Regions from separate parts of the Streptomyces sp. NPDC007872 genome, predicted to be linked through region 3. Evidence: riboswitches for the same ligand, from Rfam matches in the RefSeq annotation. Region 3 holds a riboswitch; each other region holds the start of a gene.
What was found. A riboswitch is a leader RNA that binds a small molecule or an ion and turns the genes downstream of it on or off. The one in region 3 is predicted to bind cobalamin.
Positions count from the first base shown of each region.

Region 1: another riboswitch for cobalamin. It lies ahead of ACFYNX_RS03035 (ribonucleoside-diphosphate reductase subunit alpha); the one in region 3 lies ahead of ACFYNX_RS10240 (cobalamin biosynthesis protein).
Region 2: another riboswitch for cobalamin. It lies ahead of metE (5-methyltetrahydropteroyltriglutamate--homocysteine S-methyltransferase); the one in region 3 lies ahead of ACFYNX_RS10240 (cobalamin biosynthesis protein).

Region 1 covers NZ_JBIAEA010000001.1:755,720-763,104, reverse strand. The annotation lists gene ACFYNX_RS03060 (extracellular solute-binding protein) at 4-1,299, opposite strand; gene ACFYNX_RS03055 (GntR family transcriptional regulator) at 1,815-2,579, shown strand; gene ACFYNX_RS03050 (DUF3311 domain-containing protein) at 2,800-3,054, shown strand; gene mctP (monocarboxylate uptake permease MctP) at 3,051-4,676, shown strand; gene ACFYNX_RS03040 (GNAT family N-acetyltransferase) at 4,757-5,266, shown strand; cobalamin riboswitch at 5,316-5,456, shown strand; gene ACFYNX_RS03035 (ribonucleoside-diphosphate reductase subunit alpha) at 5,586-7,385, shown strand, end outside.
Region 2 covers NZ_JBIAEA010000007.1:432,208-439,592, forward strand. The annotation lists gene aceA (isocitrate lyase) at 1-1,143, shown strand, start outside; gene aceB (malate synthase A) at 1,239-2,846, shown strand; gene ACFYNX_RS25915 (3-hydroxybutyryl-CoA dehydrogenase) at 2,843-3,769, shown strand; cobalamin riboswitch at 4,076-4,295, shown strand; gene metE (5-methyltetrahydropteroyltriglutamate--homocysteine S-methyltransferase) at 4,460-6,778, shown strand; gene ACFYNX_RS25925 (VOC family protein) at 6,833-7,219, opposite strand; gene ACFYNX_RS25930 (metalloregulator ArsR/SmtB family transcription factor) at 7,216-7,385, opposite strand, start outside.
Region 3 covers NZ_JBIAEA010000002.1:1,139,979-1,147,363, forward strand. The annotation lists gene ACFYNX_RS10235 (cobyric acid synthase) at 1-1,494, opposite strand, end outside; gene ACFYNX_RS10240 (cobalamin biosynthesis protein) at 1,491-2,471, opposite strand; cobalamin riboswitch at 2,506-2,637, opposite strand; gene ACFYNX_RS10245 (hypothetical protein) at 2,837-3,058, opposite strand; gene ACFYNX_RS10250 (inorganic phosphate transporter) at 3,071-4,339, opposite strand; gene ACFYNX_RS10255 (alpha/beta hydrolase) at 4,783-5,910, shown strand; gene ACFYNX_RS10260 (hypothetical protein) at 6,092-7,385, shown strand, end outside.

The sequences.
Region 1 (7,385 bases), on a different contig from region 3:
GGATCACTGCTGGTTGATGCGCTCGTTGATGACCTTGTCGGCGGCCTCGGCGGCGGCCTTGGCGTCCTCGCCCTTCAGGACCTTGCTCATGTAGTCCTTGATCGGGTTCGGGGCGGTCTCGACGTTCGCCCAGCCCGGGGTCACCGGGGTGACCTTGCCGGAGACGGAGGAGGCGGCCATGGCCTCGGCGAAGGAGCCGGCGGCCGGCTTGAACTGCGCGGCGTCGGTGTTCGGAAGCAGCGCGCCCTCGGTGGCGGCGGCGTACTTCGTCATGTACTCCTTGCCGGCGGCCAGGGCCAGCCACTCCTTCGCGAGCTCCTTGTTCTGGGAGCGCTCGGCGATGGCGAGGTTGGAGCCGCCGAGGAAGACGGAGCCCGGCTTGTCGGCCGTCTTGCCCGGGATCGGGAAGTAGCCGAAGTCGGCCGTCTTGCCGGCCTTCTTCATGGCGTCGATCGCGCCGCCGGCCTCCCAGCCGAGACCGATCCAGGACGACACGCCGCCCTTGGGAACGACGTCGGTCGACTGCTGCGGGGTCGCCTCGTCCTTGTCCTTCGGAGCGGTGGAGTAGGACGCCAGCTCCTTGTAGAAGTTCATGGCGCTGACGGCCTCGGGGGAGGACAGGTTGCCCTTCCACTTGTCGCCGTCCTTGACCGCGAGGTCGCTGCCCTCGTCCCAGATGAGACCGGCGAGGACGTACCAGGACTGGCCGGGCAGGTAGATCGCCTGCGACTTCGGGTCGGAGGCCTTGAGCTTCTTCAGGCCCGCGATCCACTCGGCGCGGGTCTTCGGCGGGGTGACGCCGGCCTTCTTGAAGGCGGCCTTGTCGTAGATGACGACGCGGTTGGCGGCGTACCACGGGGCGGAGTAGAGCTTGCCGTCCAACTCGTTGGAGGCGACCATGCCCTTGTTCCAGCCGTCGTAGCCGAGCGTGGCCTTGTCGCCGCTCAGGTCCGCGAGACCGCCGGTGACCGCGTAGCCGGCGGTCTGGGTGTTGCCGAGCTCCAGGACGTCCGGCGGGGTGTCCTCGGAGAGGGCGGTGGTGACCTTCTCCTGGATGCCGTTCCAGACCTGCTTCTCGACCTTGACCTTGACGCCGGGGTGCTTGGCCTCGAACGCCTTGTTGACCTCGGCCATCCAGGCGTCGGGCGCCGAGCCGTCCATGACCCAGACGGTCAGGTTCTTGTTGCCCCCGGCCGTGCCCTTGTCGCCGTCCTTGGCCTTGTCGCTGTCGGAACCACATGCAGCGATGGAGACCATCATGCCCGCGACGCCGATCGCCGCGATGAGCTTGCGCTTCACGCCACCCTCCTCAGGGATGCCTGCAACCCCCCTGCCCACCGCGCGAAGACATACGTCGGGTAATGCTCGTGGGGCTGGGACCTGGTCTTTAATGGTTTAGACCAGTACTCGGAGCTTGGCCTAGACCTTTTTGGGTGTCAAGGGTGCGCAAGACGGGTAAGGGCGTCCGTTATCGGACCGACATCTGGTCGACACCCGGCCACGACCGCCGGATTCACGCCAGTCGCCGCCCTCCCCGAGACGCCGTGCGCGCCCCGGCGGACCGGAGGATCCCCTCCGTTCCGCCGGAAGAAGCCTCTCACCTCTCGGCCGGAATGGCCTAGACCAACGGGGGATATCACGGTGTATAAGAAGCAGGGAACGACTCCTCCTCGCCGGCGGTCCGCCGACGCCCCACCGGAGCGGCACGGATCGGCAGGAGAAACCGTGGTGGTACGGCAAGCGTGCCACCATGTGAGCCGCGACAGACGGAGGAGCCGGTGACGGCAACAGCACAGGAGTCGGGAAGGCAGGCCATGGCCACGGACGCGGGCAGCACGGAGACAGAGAGCGGGACGCCCACCCGTACCGCGCGCGTGCCCAAGTACTACCGGCTGAAGCGGCACTTGCTCGACATGACCGAGACCCTGCCGCCCGGCACGCCCGTCCCGCCGGAGCGGACGCTGGCCGCCGAGTTCGACACCTCCCGCACCACCGTGCGCCAGGCCCTCCAGGAGCTGGTCGTCGAGGGGCGCCTGGAGCGCATCCAGGGCAAGGGCACCTTCGTCGCCAAGCCCAAGGTCTCCCAGGCGCTGCAACTCACCTCGTACACCGAGGACATGCGCGCCCAGGGCCTGGAGCCCACCTCGCAGCTCCTCGACATCGGCTACGTCACCGCCGACGACACCCTCGCCGGGCTGCTCGACATCTCGGCCGGCGGCCGGGTGCTCCGCATCGAGCGCCTGCGGCTCGCCAGCGGGGAGCCGATGGCGATCGAGACCACCCACCTGTCGGCGAAGCGCTTCCCGGCCCTGCGCCGCTCTCTCGTCAAGTACACCTCGCTCTACACCGCGCTCGCCGAGGTCTACGACGTGCACCTCGCCGAGGCCGAGGAGACCATCGAGACCTCCCTCGCCACTCCGCGCGAGGCCGGCCTGCTCGGTACGGACGTGGGCCTGCCGATGCTGATGCTCTCCCGCCACTCGCTGGACGCGCAGGGCGAGCCGGTGGAGTGGGTGCGGTCCGTCTACCGCGGCGACCGGTACAAGTTCGTGGCCCGCCTCCGGCGCCCCCACGACTGAGCGACCACGCGCATCCCGCGCGACGGCCGCGCCCCCGGCGGGTGCGGCCGTTTCGCGTTTCCGGGAATGTCGTATTCCCGTCCCTCGGCACCGCGGACGACCAAAGAGGACCGCTTCCGACAAAACGCATCCGTTATGCGGACGGGGGTTCCATGAAGCGGACGCGTCCCCTAGATTTCCCCAGCATTACCGAGGTGATCAGCGAGGGGACGGAATCGCCATGTCAGAAGTGGCACAAGGGAAACAACCGACCATCACCCCCCTGCGGGTGGTGATCGCGCTCTGCCTCGTCGCCCCGTTCGTGGCGATGCTCTGGGTGGGCTCCTACGCGAAGGTCGAACCCCTCTTCGCCGGCATCCCCTTCTTCTACTGGTACCAGATGCTCTGGGTGCTGGTCTCCACCGCGCTCACCATGATCGCGTACAAGCTGTGGCAGCGGGACCAGCGGTCCCGCGAGGGGGGTGACGCGCGATGAAGGACGGCGTGAACGGCGTGGCGCTCGGCGTCTTCGTCTTCTTCTTCGTGGCCGTCACGGTCATGGGCTTCCTGGCCGCGCGCTGGCGCAAGGCCGAGAACGAGCACAGCCTCGACGAGTGGGGCCTGGGCGGCCGGTCCTTCGGCACCTGGGTGACCTGGTTCCTGCTCGGCGGCGACCTCTACACCGCGTACACCTTCGTCGCCGTCCCGGCGGCCATCTACGCGGCGGGCGCGGCCGGCTTCTTCGCCGTGCCGTACACCATCCTCGTCTACCCGCTGATCTTCACCTTCCTGCCGCGCCTGTGGTCGGTCTCGCACAAGCACGGGTACGTGACCACCTCCGACTTCGTCCGGGGCCGCTTCGGCTCCAAGGGCCTGTCGCTCGCGGTGGCGGTCACCGGCATCCTCGCCACCATGCCGTACATCGCGCTCCAGTTGGTCGGCATCCAGGCCGTCCTGGACGTGATGGGCGTCGGCGGCGGCGAGGACACCCACTGGTTCGTCAAGGACCTGCCGCTGCTCATCGCCTTCGGCGTCCTCGCGGCCTACACGTACTCCTCGGGCCTGCGCGCCCCCGCGCTCATCGCCTTCGTCAAGGACACCCTGATCTACATCGTCATCGCGGTGGCGATCATCTACATCCCGATCAAGCTGGGCGGCTTCGACGAGATCTTCGCCAAGGCGGGCGAGGCGTACGCGCAGACCAACCCGGCGACCGGCAAGCCGCGCGGCGCGCTCGTCCCCGGCGAGGCCGGCCAGTGGACGTACGCGACGCTCGCGCTCGGCTCCGCGCTCGCGCTCTTCATGTACCCGCACTCCATCACGGCGACGCTGTCGTCCCGGAGCCGCGAGGTCATCCGCCGCAACACCACGATCCTGCCGCTGTACTCCCTGATGCTGGGCCTGCTCGCGCTGCTGGGCTTCATGGCGATCGCCGCCGGGATTCAGGTGAAGAACGGCCAGCTCGCCATCCCGCAGCTCTTCGAGACCATGTTCCCCGACTGGTTCGCGGGCGTCGCGTTCGCCGCGATCGGCATCGGCGCGCTCGTCCCGGCCGCGATCATGTCCATCGCCGCGGCCAACCTCTTCACGAGGAACATCTACAAGGACTTCATCAAGAAGGACGCCACCCCGGCGCAGGAGACCAAGGTCTCCAAGATCGTCTCGCTCCTGGTCAAGGTCGGCGCGCTCGCCTTCGTCCTCACCATGGACAAGACGGTCGCGATCAACTTCCAGCTCCTCGGCGGCATCTGGATCCTCCAGACCTTCCCGGCCCTGGTCGGCGGCCTGTTCACCCGCTGGTTCCACCGCTGGGCGCTGCTCGCGGGCTGGGCCGTCGGCATGGTCTACGGCACGGTCGCCGCCTACGGCGTCGCCAGCCCGACCCAGAAGCACTTCGGCGGCTCCTCCGCCGAGATCCCCGGCATCGGCGAGATCGGCTACATCGGCCTCACCGCCTTCGTCCTCAACGTCCTGGTCACCGTGGTCCTCACCTTCGTCCTCAAGGCCCTCAAGGCCCCCGAGGGCGTCGACGAGACCTCCCCGTCGGACTACACGGCCGACGCCGGCGACCCCGGCGTGCAGGTCGAGATGGAGAAGGTCACCGCGCCGACGCACTGACGCCACCCGCAGGAAAGGGCCCGGGACCTCCACCAGGAGGCCCCGGGCCCCGTCGCGTCACCGGCAGGCACACTTCCCCCATGGACTTCACGATCAGGGCCGTACGGCCCGAGGAGTACGAGGTGCTCGGCGAGCTGACCGGACGCACCTACCTGGACGACGGACTGCTGGCGCACGGGGCGGAGGACTCCTATCTGGAGCTGCTGCGGGACACGGCGCGCCGGGCCCGCGAGAGCGAGGTCCTCGTCGCGGAGGACACCCGGGACGCGGCGGGCCGGATCGTCGGCGGCGTGACCTTCGCCCGGGGCGGCACCCCGTGGGCCGACATCGCCGTGCCCGGCGAGGCCGAGTTCCGGATGCTCGCGGTCGCGCGGGAGGCCCGCGGCCGGGGCATCGGGGAGGCGCTCGTACGGACCTGTGTCGACCGGGCGCGGGCCCTGCCGGGGTGCGCCCGGATCGTGCTCTCGACGGGCGCCGAGATGGCCGCGGCGCACCGGATCTACGAGCGGATGGGCTTCGTCCGCACTCCGCACCGGGACTGGGAGCCCATCCCCGATCACTCTCTGCGCACCTACTCCCTGGACTTCTGAGCCCAAGTCCCGTCCAGGGGGCGACACAACATGTGGGGGGTGCCACGAGTGGCGCCCCCCACATGTATGCTCGTCCTCGCTGTCGACGCAGGGGAATCCGGCGCGAATCCGGAACTGTCCCGCAACGGTGTACTTCGTGCGGTTTCGTCCGGGGTGAGTCCGAACACCTGCCGACAGCGCGCCCGGTCCTTCCGTTCCGGGTGCCACAGACGTCCGGGCCTCGCGGAGTGGGCCGGTGGACGCGGCGCGTCATGCCTGGACGCCCGCCCGTCCGCCCTCCCCCGCCGAGGCCCCGAGCCGAGCGAGGGAGAGCCCCCACGTGACCATCGCGCCCGCCGATCCGGCTTCGGCCGAGGCTTCCGCGGTCGAGAGCGACGGCCCCGGGACCGTACTGCTGCGGACCCTGACCGACCTCACCGCCGATCTCCCCGACACCGACCCCGGCAGGGTCGCCGCCGCCGCGCTCCGCGGCCGCAGCGCCGCCGCGGACGAGGCGGAGCTGCGCGAGCTGGCCACCGAGGCGGCCGCCGGTCTGATCGCCGAGGACCCGGCGTACTCCCGGCTCGCCGCCCGGCTCCTCACCATCACCATCGCGGACGAGGCCGCCTCCCAGGGCTCGGTGAACTTCTCCTCCTCGGTGGCCGTCGGCCACCGCGAGGGCCTGATCGCCGACCGCACCGCCGAGTTCGTCGCGCTCCACGCCGACCGCCTCGACACCACGATCGACCGCGCCGGCGACGACCGCTTCGGCTACTTCGGCCTGCGCACCCTCTACTCGCGCTACCTGCTGCGCCACCCGATCACCCGCAAGGTGATCGAGACCCCGCAGCACTTCATGCTCCGCGTCGCCTGCGGCCTGGCCGAGGACGACAGCGTCCGCGCGCTCGACGAGGTGGCCGCGCTGTACGGCCTGATGAGCCGCCTGGACTACCTGCCGTCCTCCCCCACGCTCTTCAACTCCGGCACCCGCCACCCGCAGATGTCCTCCTGCTACCTCCTGGACTCCCCCCAGGACGAGCTGGACTCCATCTACGACCGCTACCACCAGGTCGCGCGCCTCTCCAAGCACGCGGGCGGCATCGGCCTCTCGTACTCCCGCATCCGCGCCCGCGGTTCGCTGATCCGCGGCACCAACGGGCACTCCAACGGCATCGTGCCGTTCCTGAAGACCCTCGACGCCTCCGTCGCCGCCGTGAACCAGGGCGGCCGCCGCAAGGGCGCCGCCGCCGTCTACCTGGAGACCTGGCACGCGGACATCGAGGAGTTCCTGGAGCTCCGCGACAACACCGGCGAGGACCAGCGCCGCACGCACAACCTGAACCTGGCGCACTGGATCCCGGACGAGTTCATGCGCCGCGTGAACGCCGACGCCGAGTGGTCGCTGTTCTCCCCCTCGGACGTGCCCGAGCTGGTCGACCTGTGGGGCGAGGAGTTCGACGCCGCCTACCGCAGGGCCGAGGCGGCCGGCCTGGCCCGCAAGACGATGCCGGCCCGCGACCTGTACGGCCGGATGATGCGGACCCTGGCCCAGACCGGCAACGGCTGGATGACCTTCAAGGACGCCTCGAACCGGACGGCCAACCAGACCGCCGAGCCCGGCCACACCGTCCACTCCTCCAACCTCTGCACGGAGATCCTGGAGGTCACCGACGACGGCGAGACCGCGGTCTGCAACCTGGGCTCGGTCAACCTCGGCGCGTTCGTGGTCGGTTCGGACATCGACTGGGAGCGCCTGGACGAGACCGTCCGCACGGCCGTCACCTTCCTCGACCGGGTCGTCGACATCAACTTCTACCCGACCGAGCAGGCGGGCCGCTCCAACTCCCGCTGGCGTCCGGTCGGCCTGGGCGCCATGGGCCTCCAGGACGTCTTCTTCCAGCTCAAGCTGCCCTTCGACTCCCCCGAGGCGCGGGCGCTCTCCACCCGCATCGCCGAGCGGATCATGCTGGCCGCGTACGAGGCCTCCGCCGACCTCGCCGAGCGCAACGGCCCGCTCCCGGCCTGGGAGAAGACCCGCGCCGCCCGCGGCGTGCTGCACCCCGACCACTACGACGTCGAACTGAACTGGCCGGAGCGCTGGACGGCCCTGCGCGAGCGGATCGCCGCCGTCGGCATGCGC
Region 2 (7,385 bases), on a different contig from region 3:
GCCCGGCGCGGCGCGGAGCGCCTGTGGCGGCAGTTGCACGAGCTCGACTACGTCCACGCGCTCGGCGCGCTGACCGGCGGCCAGGCCGTGCAGCAGGTCCGGGCCGGGCTCCAGGCGATCTACCTGTCCGGCTGGCAGGTCGCCGCCGACGCCAACCAGGCCGGCCACACCTACCCCGACCAGAGCCTCTACCCGGTCAACTCGGTGCCGCAGGTGGTCCGCCGGATCAACAACGCGCTGCTGCGCGCCGACCAGATCGCCACCGCCGAGGGCGGCACCGACACGACCGACTGGCTCGCGCCGATCGTCGCCGACGCCGAGGCCGGGTTCGGCGGTCCGCTGAACGCCTTCGAGCTGACCAAGGCGATGATCGCCGCCGGTGCGGCGGGCATCCACTACGAGGACCAGCTCGCCTCGGAGAAGAAGTGCGGCCACCTCGGCGGCAAGGTGCTCGTGCCCACCTCGCAGCACGTCCGCACCCTCAACGCGGCCCGGCTCGCCGCCGACATCGCCGGCACCCCGACCCTGATCATCGCCCGCACCGACGCCCTCGCCGCCACCCTGCTCACCAGCGACATCGATGAGCGCGACGCCCCCTTCGTCACCGGCGAGCGCACCGCCGAGGGCTTCTACCACGTCCAGAACGGCATGGGCCCCGTCATCGCCCGCGGCCTGGCCTACGCCCCGTACGCCGACCTCATCTGGGTCGAGACCGGCACCCCGGACCTGGCGCAGGCCCGCGAGTTCGCCGAGGCGATCCACGCCGAGCACCCCGACCGGATGCTGGCGTACAACTGCTCGCCGTCCTTCAACTGGAAGGCGGCCCTGGACGACGACCAGATCGCCAAGTTCCAGCGTGAACTGGGTGCCATGGGCTACAAGTTCCAGTTCATCACCCTGGCCGGCTTCCACTCGCTCAACCACGGCATGTTCGACCTGGCCCGCGGCTACGCGGAGCACGGCATGACCGCGTACGTGGACCTCCAGGAGCGCGAGTTCGCCGCGCAGGAGCACGGCTTCACCGCCGTCAAGCACCAGCGCGAGGTCGGCACCGGCTACTTCGACCTGGTCTCCACCGCCGTCAACCCCACCTCCTCCACGACCGCGCTCGCCGGGTCCACGGAGGAGGAGCAGTTCCACTAGGGCCTCCCGCGCCGCGGGGGCGGGTGTCCACGTCACCCGTCCCCGCACCCCTCCCCGCACCACCCCGCTCCTCCGCTCCCCCTCAGGAGACACCGATGACCACCAGCGCCGTCCCGACCCGCCAGGTCCGCGTGCTCGCGGCCCCGGGCGACCGCCACGACGAGATCCTCACCGCCGACGCCCTGGACTTCGTCGGCCGTCTCGCCACCGCCTTCACCGAGCGCCGGCGGTGGCTCCTGAAGGAGCGGCGCCGGCAGGCCATCCGGCTCGCCACCGGCTCGCCGCTCGACTTCCCGCTCACGACCTCCGCCGTGCGCGCCGACCCGGGCTGGCGGATCGCCCCGCCCGCGCCCGGACTGGCCGACCGCCGGGTGGAGATCACCGGCCCGCCGGAGCGGCGGGCGGCCGTCGACGCGCTCAACTCCGGTGCCCGTGTGTGGATGGCGGACTTCGAGGACGCCACCGCGCCCACCTGGGAGAACGTGATCGGGGGGCAGATCGTCCTGCTCGACGCGATCGGACGGCGCCTGGACTTCACCACCGACGAGGGCCGGGAGTACCGGCTCCGCGAGGGCCGGCTCCCCACGATCGTGGTCCAGCCGCGCGGCTGGCACCTCGACGAGGAGCACCTGGAATTCGACGGCGGCCCGGTGCCGGCCGCGCTCGTCGACTTCGGCCTGTACTTCTTCCACTGCGCCCGGCGGCAGATCGACGCCGGGTACGGCCCGTACTTCTACCTCCCCAAGCTGGAGAACCGGTACGAGGCGCGCCTCTGGAACGACGTGTTCCTCCTGGCCCAGGAGCTCCTGGACGTCCCCCGGGGCACCGTCCGCGCCACCGTCCTCGTCGAGACGATCACGGCCGCGTTCGAGATGGAGGAGATCCTGCACGAGCTGCGGGAGCACAGCTCCGGGCTCAACGCGGGCCGCTGGGACTACCTGTTCAGCCTGATCAAGACGTTCGGCCACCGCTCCGACTTCCTGCTGCCCGACCGGGCGAAGGTGACGATGACGGCGCCGTTCATGCGGGCGTACACCGAGCTGCTCGTGCGGACCTGCCACCGGCGCGGCGCCCACGCGATCGGCGCCATGGCCGCCCAGGTCCCCGCCGGGGACCCGGCGGCGCACGAGGCCGTGCTCGCCGCGGTCCGCCTGGACAAGGAGCGGGAGGCGGAGGACGGCTTCGACGGCTCGTGGGTGGCCCACCCGGGTCTGGTGCCGGTCTGCCGCGAGGTCTTCGACGGGGTCCTCGGGGATCGCCCGCACCAGCTCGACCGGACCCGCGAGGACGTGCGGGTGACGCCCGGGGACCTGCTCGCGGTGCGGCGGATCGGCGGCCCGCCGACCGAGGAGGGGGTCCGCGCCAACATCGCCGTGGTGCTGCGCTACTACGACGCCTGGATCCGGGGCCGGGGCGCCGTCGCCCTGGACGGTCTGGTGGAGGACGCCGCGACCGCCGAGATCGCCCGCGTCCAGATCTGGCAGTGGCTCCGGCGCCGGGTCCTGGAGCGCGACACCGTCCTGGAACTGCTCGACCGGGAACTGGCCGCGCTCGGCGCCGAGTTCCCCTGGGCGGCGCTCGACGAGGTGCGGGAGCTCTTCGAGAGCACCGCGCTCGCCGCCGAACTGCCCCTCTTCTTCACCCCGGAGGCGTACTCCCGCCACCTCGTCCGGACCGTCGCGACCGCGGACGTGACGGTGTGAGCGGCGGCGCGGGGGCCGGTACGGGTCCCGGTCCGGGCGGCGGCATCCGGCGCGTCGGGGTCGTGGGCGGCGGGCAGATGGGCGCGGGCATCGCGGAGGTGTGCGCGCGGGCCGGGCTCTCCACCGTGATCTGCGAGGCCGACCGCCCGGCGGCGCGCGCCGCCCGCGAGCGCGTCGCCGTCTCCCTCGAACGGGCCGTCCGGCGCGGCAAGCTGGACCGCCCCTCCGCCGAGGCGGCGCTCGACCGGATCACGGCCACCGCCGAACTGTCCGACCTCGCGGACCGGCAGCTCGTCGTCGAGGCGGTCGTCGAGGACGCCGCCGTCAAGACCCGGGTGTTCACCGCGCTCGACAAGATCGTCACCGACCCGGCGGCGGTCCTCGCCACCAACACCTCCTCCCTGCCCGTCATGCGGCTCGGCATGGCCACCGAGCACGCCGACCGGGTCGTGGGGCTGCACTTCTTCAACCCCGTGCCCGTGCTGCCGCTCGTGGAGATCGTCACGACCCTCCACACCTCGGCGGCGACGACGGCCGCGGTGACGGAGTTCGCCACCGTGACCCTGGGCAAGACCGCCATCGGCTCCCGCGACCGGGCCGGGTTCGTCGTCAACGCCCTGCTCGTCCCGTACCTGTTGTCCGCGATCCGGATGACGGAGTCGGGCTTCGCCACCGCCGCGGACGTCGACCGCGGCATGGAGCTGGGCTGCGCCCACCCGATGGGGCCGCTGCGGCTGGCGGACCTGATCGGGCTCGACACGGTCGCCTCCATCGCGGACTCGCTGTACGAGGAGTTCAAGGAGCCGCTGTACGCCCCGCCGCCGCTGCTCCTGCGGATGGTGGAGGCGGGGCTGCTCGGCCGGAAGACCGGCCGGGGGTTCCACGTGTACGACCGGGCGGAGACGCCCGGACGGCCGGTCTGAGGGGACCGGCGCCCGCCGCCGGGGAAGGGGCCCGGTCGAAGGGCCCCGGGAGAGGACCCGGCGGCGGTACGGCGAGGGGCCGGGGACGGGTGGTGCCGTCCCCGGCCCCGCTGCCGTGCGCCCGCCCCGCGTGCCCCACGCCCCGCTGCCGTGCGCCCGCCGCACGCGCCCGCCCCGTCCGTCCACCCCGAACGTCCGTCCCCCACGCCCCGCGCCTCCCGCCCGCCCGGCCGGTCGTTCACCCGCACGTCCCATCCCCTCGTCCGAATGGCGAGATACCCGCCCCCGCTCCCGGGGCGGACCCCGTAGTCTGGCCGGGCAACTGGTTCGCCCCGTCCGCCAGGCGGGACGCGTCGTAAGAGGGAACCCGGTGGGAATCCGGGACTGCCCCGCAGCGGTGAGTGGGAACGACCGCCGTCATACGCACTGGGCCCGGGAAGGGTCTGGGAAGCGACGGCCAGTAGGAGTCGCGTACAGCGCGACGTGCCCGCGAGTCCGAAGACCTGCCCGTTGCCCGCACGCGGACGATTCCGCGCGCGGACATCCCGGTGACCTCGAGGGCGGGTCGGCGTACACACCGACGGACGACCGCGCCCCGTCGCGCGCACCCGTACCGTCCGGTCCGTCGCCCCTTCGCGTCCTCGTCCCGTCCCCGGGACCTCAGGGATTCATCTCGCGAAGGAGATCTCCGTGACCACGAAGTCCGCAGCCGCGGCAGCACGGGCCACCGTGTACGGCCACCCCCGTCAGGGCCGGGACCGGGAGCTGAAGAAGGCGATCGAGGGCTACTGGAAGGGCCGCGTCACCGCCGGCGCCCTCCGGTCCACCGCCGCCGAACTGCGCCGCACGCACTGGCGGCAGCTCGCCGACGCCGGCGTCCACGAGGTGCCGACCGGCGACTTCTCGTACTACGACCACGTCCTGGACACCACCGTCATGGTGGGCGCGATCCCGGCCCGGCACCGCGAGGCCGTCGCCGCCGACGCGCTGGACGGCTACTTCGCCATGGCGCGCGGCACCCAGGACGTCGCTCCGCTGGAGATGACGAAGTGGTTCGACACCAACTACCACTACCTGGTGCCGGAGCTGGGCCCGGACACGGTCTTCTCGGCCGACTCCTCGAAGCAGGTCGCGGAGCTGAGGGAGGCCCTCGCCCTGGAGCTGACGGCCCGTCCGGTCCTCGTCGGACCCGTCACCTACCTGCTGCTCGCCAAGCCCGCGCCCGGCGCGGCCGCCGGCTTCGACCCGCTGACCCTGCTCGACCGGCTCCTGCCGGTGTACGCGGAGGTCCTCGCCGACCTGCGCGCGGCCGGCGCCGAGTGGGTGCAGCTCGACGAGCCCGCGCTCGTCCAGGACCGGACCCCGGCCGAGCTGAACGCCGCCGCGCGCGCCTACCGCGACCTCGGCGCGCTCACCGACCGGCCCCGGCTCCTCGTCGCCTCGTACTTCGACCGGCTCGGCGACGCCCTGCCCGTCCTGGCCGAGGCGCCCGTCGAGGGCCTCGCGCTCGACTTCACCGGCCCGGCCGCCGCCCACCTGGAGGGGCTCGCCGCCGTCGGCGGACTGCCCGGGAAGCGGCTCGTCGCCGGTGTGGTGGACGGGCGCAACATCTGGGTCAACGACCTGGAGAAGTCGCTGGCCACCCTCGGCACCCTCCTCGGCCTGGCCGACCGGGTCGACGTCTCCGCCTCCTGCTCCCTGCTCCACGTGCCGCTCGACGCGGCGGCCGAGAAGGACGTCGACCCGCAGATCCTGCGCTGGCTCTCCTTCGCGAAGCAGAAGACCGCCGAGATCACGACGCTGGCCAGGGGCCTGTCGCGGGGAACCGACGCGATCGCCGGCGAACTGGCCGCCAACCGCGCCGCCCTCGCCTCCCGCGCCGGCTCCCCCATCACCCGGAACCCGGCCGTGCGGGCCCGCGCCGGGGCCGTCACCGGGGCCGACGCCCGCCGCTCGCAGCCGTACGCCGAGCGGGCCGCCGCCCAGCGCGCCCACCTGGGCCTCCCGCTGCTCCCGACCACCACCATCGGCTCCTTCCCGCAGACCGACGAGCTGCGCGCGGCCCGCGCCGACCTGCGGGCCGGCCGGACCGACACGGCCGGGTACGAGGAGCGGATCAGGAACGAGATCCGGGAGGTGGTCGCGTACCAGGAGAAGACCGGTGTCGACGTCCTGGTGCACGGCGAGCCCGAGCGCAACGACATGGTGCAGTACTTCGCCGAGCAGCTCGACGGCTACCTCGCCACCCGGCACGGCTGGGTCCAGTCGTACGGCACCCGATACGTCCGCCCGCCGATCCTGGCCGGTGACATCTCGCGGCCCGAGCCGATGACGGTGCGCTGGACCTCGTACGCCCAGTCCCTCACGTCCAAGCCCGTCAAGGGGATGCTGACGGGCCCCGTCACCATGCTCGCCTGGTCGTTCGTCCGCGACGACCAGCCGCTGGGCGAGACCGCCCGGCAGGTCGCCCTCGCCCTGCGCGACGAGGTGAACGACCTGGAGGCGGCCGGCACCTCCGTCATCCAGGTGGACGAACCGGCGCTGCGCGAGACGCTGCCGCTGCGGGCCGCCGACCGCCCGGCGTACCTCGACTGGGCGACGGAGGCGTTCCGCCTGGCCACCGGCGGGGTGCGGCCGGACACCCAGATCCACACCCACATGTGCTACGCCGAGTTCGGGGACGTCGTCCAGGCGATCGACGACCTCGACGCCGACGTCATCAGCCTGGAGGCGGCCCGCTCCCACATGCAGGTGGCCCGGGAGCTCGCCGCCCACGGCTATCCGCGCGAGGCCGGCCCCGGCGTCTGGGACATCCACTCGCCCCGGGTGCCGAGCGCCGGGGAGGCGGCCGCCCTGCTGCGCACCGGCCTGGAGGCCATCCCCGCCGAGCGGCTGTGGGTCAACCCGGACTGCGGTCTGAAGACCCGCGCCTGGCCGGAGACCCGGGCCTCCCTGGAGAACCTGGTCGCCGCCGCCCGCACCGTGCGGGAGGAGCTGTCCGGCTCGTGACGGCGTCCGCCGCCGGGTCCGGGGCCGCGCGCCCCGGACCCGGCGGTCCGGGCCTCAGACGCGCTGGGCGATCTGGATCAGGTTGCCGCAGGTGTCGTCGAGGACGGCGGTGACGACCGGGCCCATGTCCACGGGCTCCTGGGTGAAGCGGACCCCGAGCCCGCTCAGCCGGGCGAACTCGGCGCGCACGTCCTCCACGGCGAAGGAGGCGGCCGGGATGCCGTCCCCGGCCAGGGCGTCCTTGTACGGTTTGACGGCCGGGTGGGCGTCGGGCTCCAGGAGCAGTTCGGTGCCGTCGGGGTCCTCCGGCGAGACCACGGTCAGCCAGCGGTGCTCCCCGATCGGGACCTCCTCCTTCTTCACGAAGCCCAGCACGTCGGTGTAGAAGCGCAGGGCCTTGTCCTGGTCGTCGACGAAGACGCTGGACAGGTGGATCCTCATGGCGTGTTCTCCGGCTTCTCCGGCACGAGCCATCGCGTCGCGATGCGCTCCAGCGGTTCGGTGTTCAGGTCGTGGAACTTGTAGCGCCCCTCGCGCCGCGTGACGACGAGGCCCGCGGCTTCGAGGACGGCGAGGTGCTGACTGACAGCCTGCCGGGACATGCCGA
Region 3 (7,385 bases):
CGGTACGAACGGCAGCCCCGCCGGGGCGCCCTCCTCGATCAGCCGCAGCAGCGCGTCCGTGTCCGCGTGCTCCTCGATCAGGTCGCCCAGCCGGTCGAGCTGTTCCTCGCGCAGGGCGCCGAACGACGTGTCCGGGGCCGGGACGAACCGGCGTCCGGCCGCCGCCGCGACCTCCCGCAGGAACGCCCGCCGGAAGCCGTCGCCCTCCAGGGAGCCGTGCCAGTGGGTGCCCCACACGGAGCCGACCCGGCAGCCGTCCAAGAACGGCTCCCCCCCTTGTACGTCCGCGACGCCGTGGTGGATCTCGTACCCCTCGACCCGCTCGCCGAGCGCCTCGCCGACCGGCCGGGCCAGGGTCTTCTCGACCCCGAACCGCACCCGTACGGGAAGCAGTCCGAGCCCGTCGACCACACCGGCCCTGGACTCGACCTCGTCCTCGATCCGCTCGCCCAGGGCCTGGAAGCCGCCGCAGATGCCGAGCACCGGGCGGCCCTCGGCCGCGCGCCGGGCCAGGGCGTCCGCGAGGCCGCGCTCCCGCAGCCAGGCGAGCGCCTTCACCGTGCCGCGCGTCCCCGGTACGACCACCAGGTCCGCGTCGACCAGCTCCTCGGGCCGGTCCACGAACCGGACGACCACGCCCGGTTCGGCCGCCAGCGCGTCCACGTCCGTGAAGTTGGACATCAGGGGGACGGCGCACACGGCGACCCGCAGCACGTCCGCGCCGACCGGCGGCGCCACGACCGACTCCCGGACCGTGCCCCGCAGGGACACCCGCAGGCCGTCCTCCTCGTCGATGCCGAGCCCGTGCGCGTACGGCAGGACGCCGAAGGTCCGGCGCCCGGTCAGGCCGTACAGCATGTCGAGCCCGGGTTCGAGGAGGCTCACGTCGCCCCGGAACTTGTTCACGAGGTATCCGGCGACGAGCGACTGGTCCTCGGGGGACAGCAGCGCCGTCGTGCCGAAGAACTGGGCGAAGACCCCGCCCCGGTCGATGTCCCCGACCACCACCACGGGCAGTCGCGCGGCCCGCGCCACGCCCATGTTCACGATGTCGGTGCGCCGCAGGTTGATCTCGGCCGGGCTGCCGGCGCCCTCGCAGATCACCGCGTCGTACGTGCTCCGCAGCTCCTCCAGGCACGCCATGACCGGCTCGAACAGCTCCTTCTGCCTACCTCCGTGGTAGCCACGGGCACTCAGCTCACCGACCGGCCTGCCCATCAGGACGACCTGGCTGGAGCGGTCGCCGCCCGGCTTGAGCAGCACCGGGTTCATCAGCGCGGTCGGCTCGACCCGGGCGGCCTGCGCCTGCATGGCCTGGGCCCGGCCTATCTCGGCGCCCTCGCGCGTGACGAAGGAGTTGAGGGACATGTTCTGCCCCTTGAACGGCGCCACCTTCAGGCCCTTGCGGACCAGCCAGCGGCAGATCCCGGCCGTCACGACGCTCTTGCCCGCGTCGGACGTGGTCCCGGCGACCAGCAGCCCCCCGCCCCTCATGCGTTCCCCCGCTTTCCGTGCTTCCCGTGCCTCACGGCGTCGGCGATCAGACGGCCGCCCACACAGGCGGCCAGGGTCAGCGCGGTCACCCGGCGCGAGAGCGCCACCGCCCGTTCGACGTCCGCCACCTCGACGTCCCGCCCCTCCCCGTTCAGGACCGGCCGGTGCTCGACGCGCCCGCCGTACGAGAGGGTGCCCCCGAGCCGTACGCCCAACGCGCCCGCGAAGGAGGCCTCGACCGGGCCCGCGTTGGGGCTCGGGTGCTTCGACGCGTCCGCCCGCCAGGCCCGGACGGCCCCGCGCGGGTTCCCGCCGGCGACGGTCGCGAGCGCGGCCGTCAGGCGCGCGCCCGGCCAGCCGGCCAGGTCGTCGAGGCGGGCCGAGGCCCAGCCGAAGCGGCGGTGGCGGGGCGACTTGTGGCCGACCATCGCGTCCAGGGTGTTGACGGCCCGGAAGCCGACGAGCCCCGGCACGCCCGCGACCGCGCCCCAGAACAGGGCGCCGACCACGGCGTCCGAGGTGTTCTCGGCGACCGACTCGACGACCGCGCGGGCCATCGCGGGACCGTCCAGTGACTGCGGGTCGCGCCCGCACAGGTGGGGGAGCCGCTCCCGGGCCACCTCCAGGTCCCCGGCGGCCAGCGCCCCGCCGATCGCGCGGGCCTCCCGGCCCAGGGTCGTCCCGCCGACGACGGCCCACACGGAGGCGGCGGTCAGCGCGACGGCGGCGGCCGGACGGTTCCGCACGGCCCGGGCGGCGAGGGCGCCGAGGGCGACGGTGGAGCCGGCGCAGACGGCGGTGTGCAGGGCGCCCCAGCCGCGGTGGTCGTGGTGGAGGCGCTCCTCGACGGCGGCGGCGGTCCGGCCGAACGCGGCGACGGGATGGCCCCGGCGGGGATCGCCGAGGAGCAGGTCGACGGCGAGGCCCGCGGCCGCGCCGTACGCGAAGACACCGGTGGCTCTGGGGCGGCCGGGCATGGTGCTGTGTCCTCACTCAGGGTCCGCGCCCTGGATCGACGTGACCGGCGGCGAGAGTTCCTGACTCCCGGACCCTCGGATCCGGTCACAGTGGCGGGACCGCGCCGGATTCGCACCGGACTTCCTCTGCTGCCGCCGTAATGGCCTCGGCAGTCCACCACGCCCCGAGAACGGGCGTCAACCCAGCCTTGACCTGCGGCGGCGCACTGTGCGGAGCACCACAGGAAAGCGGCCGGGGGGGGGCGCCCCCCCCCGGGGGGGGGCCCCCCCCCGGGGGGGGGGGGGCGCCCCCCGCCCCCCCCCCCGGGGGGCGGGCCCCCCCCCCCCCCCCCCCCCCCCCCCCCCGGCCGGTGGAGCGGGAACCGTCAGGCGACGATCAGGTAGATGCCGTACGCCACGGCCGCGAGGCACAGGCCGAAGCAGGCGTAGGCGCCGGTGCGGGCCAGGGCGGCGGAGCCGCCGCGCGCGGTGGCCTCCTCCTGCTTGGTGAGGCCGCCGATGCCGAGGGAGAAGAGGCCCACCAGGGCGACGGTCGCCACGAGGCTGACTCCGAAGACGGAGCCGAGGGCTGCCCAGTCGATCTTCATGCGGTGCTTTCCTTAGACCTTCGCGGCCGGGGCCGGGGGAGCGGTCGGGTCGGTGGGGGCCGGGGCGGGGATGGTCGCCTTGAGGTCCTCGTCGGTGACGGCGGCGACGGAGCCGGCCGGCGGCGGGGTGACGGCCGCGATGGCGGTGGTCACCACGCCCGCGGGCTCCTCGGCCTCCACGTCGTCGGCCGTGACGTTGTGGTGGTCGACCGGCTTGCGGCGGGAGAGCGACCAGATGACGGCCGAACCGGCCACGAGCAGGACCGCGACGGCGGCGATGCCCCAGGCGCCCTGCTTGGTGAGGAACTCGGCGCCGGCGCCGACCAGGCCCGCGGCGGGCAGGGTCAGGCCCCAGGCGACGAACATCCGGGTCGCGGTCGACCAGCGGACGACACCGCCCTTGCGGCCGAGGCCGGCGCCCATCACGGCACCCGAGCAGGACTGGGTGGTGGAGAGGGAGAAGCCGAGGTGCGAGGAGGCCAGGATGACCGTCGCGGCGCTGGTCTGGGCGGCGAAGCCCTGCTGCGGCTGGAGGTCGGTGAGGCCCTTGCCCATGGTGCGGATGATGCGCCAGCCGCCGAGGTAGGTGCCGAGCGCGATGGCGACGCCGGCGGAGACGACGACCCACAGGGGCGGGTTCGAGCCGGGGGCGACGACGCCCTGGGTGACCAGGGCCAGGGTGATGATGCCCATCGTCTTCTGGGCGTCGTTGGTGCCGTGGGCGAGGGAGACGAGACCGGCGGAGGCGATCTGGCCGGCCCGGTAGCCCTTGGCCGTGGCCTTCGCCTCGGGGTTCGCCTTGATCTTGTACGTCAGCCTGGTGGCGGCCGTCGCGGCGAGGCCGGCGACGATCGGCGCGGCGACGGCCGGGATGAGGACCTTGGTGACGATCGTGGAGCCGTTCACCGCCGACCAGCCGGCCGACATGACCGCGGCGCCGATGAGGCCGCCGAAGAGCGCGTGGGAAGAGCTGGACGGAAGTCCGAGCAGCCAGGTCAGCAGGTTCCACAGGATGGCGCCGACCAGCGCGGCGAAGATCACCTCTGTGCGGATGCCCTCTTCGTTGATGATCCCGCCGGAGATCGTCTTGGCGACCTCCACGGACAGGAACGCGCCGACGAGGTTGAGCACGGCGGACATGGCCACCGCCGTCTTGGGCTTGAGCGCACCGGTCGAGATGGTCGTGGCCATCGCGTTCGCGGTGTCGTGGAAACCGTTCGTGAAATCGAACACGAGAGCTGTCACGACCACAATGGCGAGCAGCAGCGTGATGTGTTCCATTTACCCAGGCAATCGTTTGACGTCAGTGGCTGGTCGAACGTAAGCAACCTGGGTGAACGGAAGATGAACTGGGGCGGGCGGCGTGGTGTCCCTAACCGGTGCCAGGAGATTCCGCTTGGCCCTCGCGGAGGGGTCCGGGAGGGGGCCGTCCACGATGCGGGCGCCCTGCGACCCCGGGTAATCCGGGCCCCCGCAAGGCCCCGGCGGCCTGCCCCGGTTCCTCCCGTGCCGCCCCGTTCCGCTCCCCGGACCCGGACCACCCGACCGGAGGACCCCGCCGAGGAGACCCACGTCACTCCCCTGAGTGGCGGCCTCCGGTCGCCGGGCCACCCCTCCGGCCACCGGGACCACCCCTCCGGACCCGGGGCGGCCCCTCCTCTCCTCCCGCCCCGGGCCGCGCCCCTCCGGTGGCATCGCGGCCCCGTCCTGCGGACACTGGGGGTGTGCGCCCGGCTACAGCGACGGCAGCGGCCGTCACCACCCTGTTCGGTGTCGGCGCGGCCGCGGTCGCGGCCGGCCGGTACGCCAGCGACCTCGCCCTCAAGGCGTCGTCCGTCCGCCCCCTGCCCGGCGATCCCCGGCTGACCGTGCACGCCACGGGCCCCGACCGGATCACCCTCACCCGCAGCCTCGCCTCGCTGCGCCCCGGCACGTACGGCATGGAGGGCCCCGGCCTGCACGCCGTCCTCGGCCCCGTCCTCACCCGGACCCCGCACACCGCCGACACCGTCGTCCGGCGCCTGGAGCGGGTCGAGCTCGGCGCCCCCGGGCCCGGCGCCCGCGTCCGGCTCACCCCCGCGCTCCACCGGGGCACGCCCACGAGCGCCCTCGGGCTCGACCACGAGGACGTGGAGATCCCCGGCGAACTCGGCCCCCTGCCGGCCTGGCTCGTGCCCGCCCCGCGCACCACCTGGGTGATCGCCCTGCACGGCCTCGGCGCCACCCGCGAACACCCGCTGAACGTCGTCCCCTTCTACCACCGGCACCGGATCCCCGTCCTCGTCCCCGCCTACCGGGGCGACGCGGGCGCTCCCCCCTCCCCGGACGGCCTCGCCCACCTCGGCGACTCCGAGTGGCGCGACGTCGACGCCGCCGTCCGCTACGCCGTCCGCCGCGGCGCGCAGAAGGTCGTCCTGCACGGCTGGGGGCCCGGGGCGTCGATGGCCCTGCGCGCCGCCGCCGACTCGGGGGTGCGCGACCGGATCGCCGGCCTCGTCCTCGACTCCCCGGTCCTGGACTGGGAGGTCACCCTCCGCCACCTCGCGTCCGCCCGGCACGTCCCCGGCTTCCTGATGCCGCTCGCCGTCCGCGCCGCCCGGGGCAGGACGGGCCCGCACGGCGACCTCCTCCAGTTCGCCTCGGTCCCCGGCGCCCTGCGCTCCCCGGTCCTCCTCTTCCACGGCCCCGAGGACGCGATCGCCCCCTGGGAGCCCTCCGTCGAACTCGCCGCCCGCCGCCCCGACCTGATCAGCCTGAAGACCGTCCGGGACGCCCCGCACGCGGCGATGTGGAACCCCGACCCGGTCCGCTACGAGGAGTCCCTGCGCCGCTTCCTCGTTCCGCTGCTCTGAGACCTCCCGCGCGCCCGCCGCGGCGGCCTTCCCCACCGGCGCCGGGGGAGCCCCGCCCGAAGCCTCCGCAGCACCTCCGTACGGTCTTCGCGGGACCTCCGCCGGGCCTCCGCGGGGCCCGTTCCGACGGCGCGGCCGGTTCCGATTGGGCTTTCGGGCCGTCAGCGGGAAGACTGCCCCCGTGACGTCTCGAAAGCCCGATGAACCATTGGCGCGCAACTCCAGACTCCGACTCGTCCGCCCACGGTCGCTGGCCACCGCCCGACGGGCCGTGACGACCCGGCGCTCCCGGCCGGCGCCGCGGCCGCCCGAGGGCACTCCGCCCCGCGCGGAACTCGCCCGCCAGGCCCGGCACGTCCTCGCCGACGCCGTACGGATCGCCCGCTGGGCCGCCGCCGGGGGCGCGGCGCGGACGGCCCCCCGCACCGGCTCCGGCGCCCTCCCCCCGCAGGAACGGGCCGCCGCGGCCCTCGACCTGACGCCCGCCCAGGTCCGGGCCGGCTGGGACCGCGCCCGGCTCGCCGGACTCGTCGAGCTCCACGGCGACACCGCCCGCCCCGGCTGGCGGCTGCACGCCTGGGACCGCGACGACTCCGCCGTGCTGCGCGGCTGGGTCGCCCTCTTCGACGCCTGGTCCCTGGTGCACCCGGCCCCCGAGGGGGTCGCCCCGAGCGCCGTCGCGGAGGTCGTCGAGGCCGTCCCGCAGGTGCTCTCGCTGCTCCAGCTCTCCCAGGGCCCGGTCCTCGTCCCGGCCCTCCTCGACCTCCTCGGCCAGCGGGTCGAGGAGCTCCGCGAGGAGCGCTGCGAGGTCCCCGCACCCGAACACGCCCCCGAGGCCCGCGAGGCCCCGGCCGAGGCCGGCACCGCCGGGCTGCCCGCCCTCCTCGACTGGGCCCTGGAGGGCCTGGCCGCCGTCGGCGCGCTCACCCTGGACTCCGACTCCGACTCCGCCGCCGACTCCGGCTCCGGCGAGCGTCACGCCACCCTCACCCCGCTCGGCAACTGGGCGGTGTGGGTCAAGCTGGAGCAGATCTGCGTCGCCGCGCAGAGCCCCGCGGGCAACATCGAGCAGTCCGCCGAGGACATGCTCCGCGGCTGCGCCCGGCTCACCCCGGGCCCGGCCCGCGACGAGTACCGCGCCTGGCTCGCGGCCCGCACCCTCTCCAGCGCGGTGGCCGAGCTCCTCGCCGTCGCCCGGGGCGAGGACGCCCTGCTGCGCGGCCTCGCCTTCGAGGCGCTCCGGGTCGTCGGCGCCCCCGCCGAGGCCGAGGTCCGGGCCACCGTCGCCGAGCCCTCGCTGCGCCCGTACGCGCTGCTCTGGCTCGCGGAGTACGAGGGCGCCGACCCCGACGACGCCCAGGAGGTGCTCACCCGGGAGGAGGCCACCTGGCTCTGGGTGGACACCGCCGCGGCCGTCGCCGACCACGGCGAGAGCGCGCTGCTCGTCCGCCACCTCGACTCCGCCGTGCAGGGCA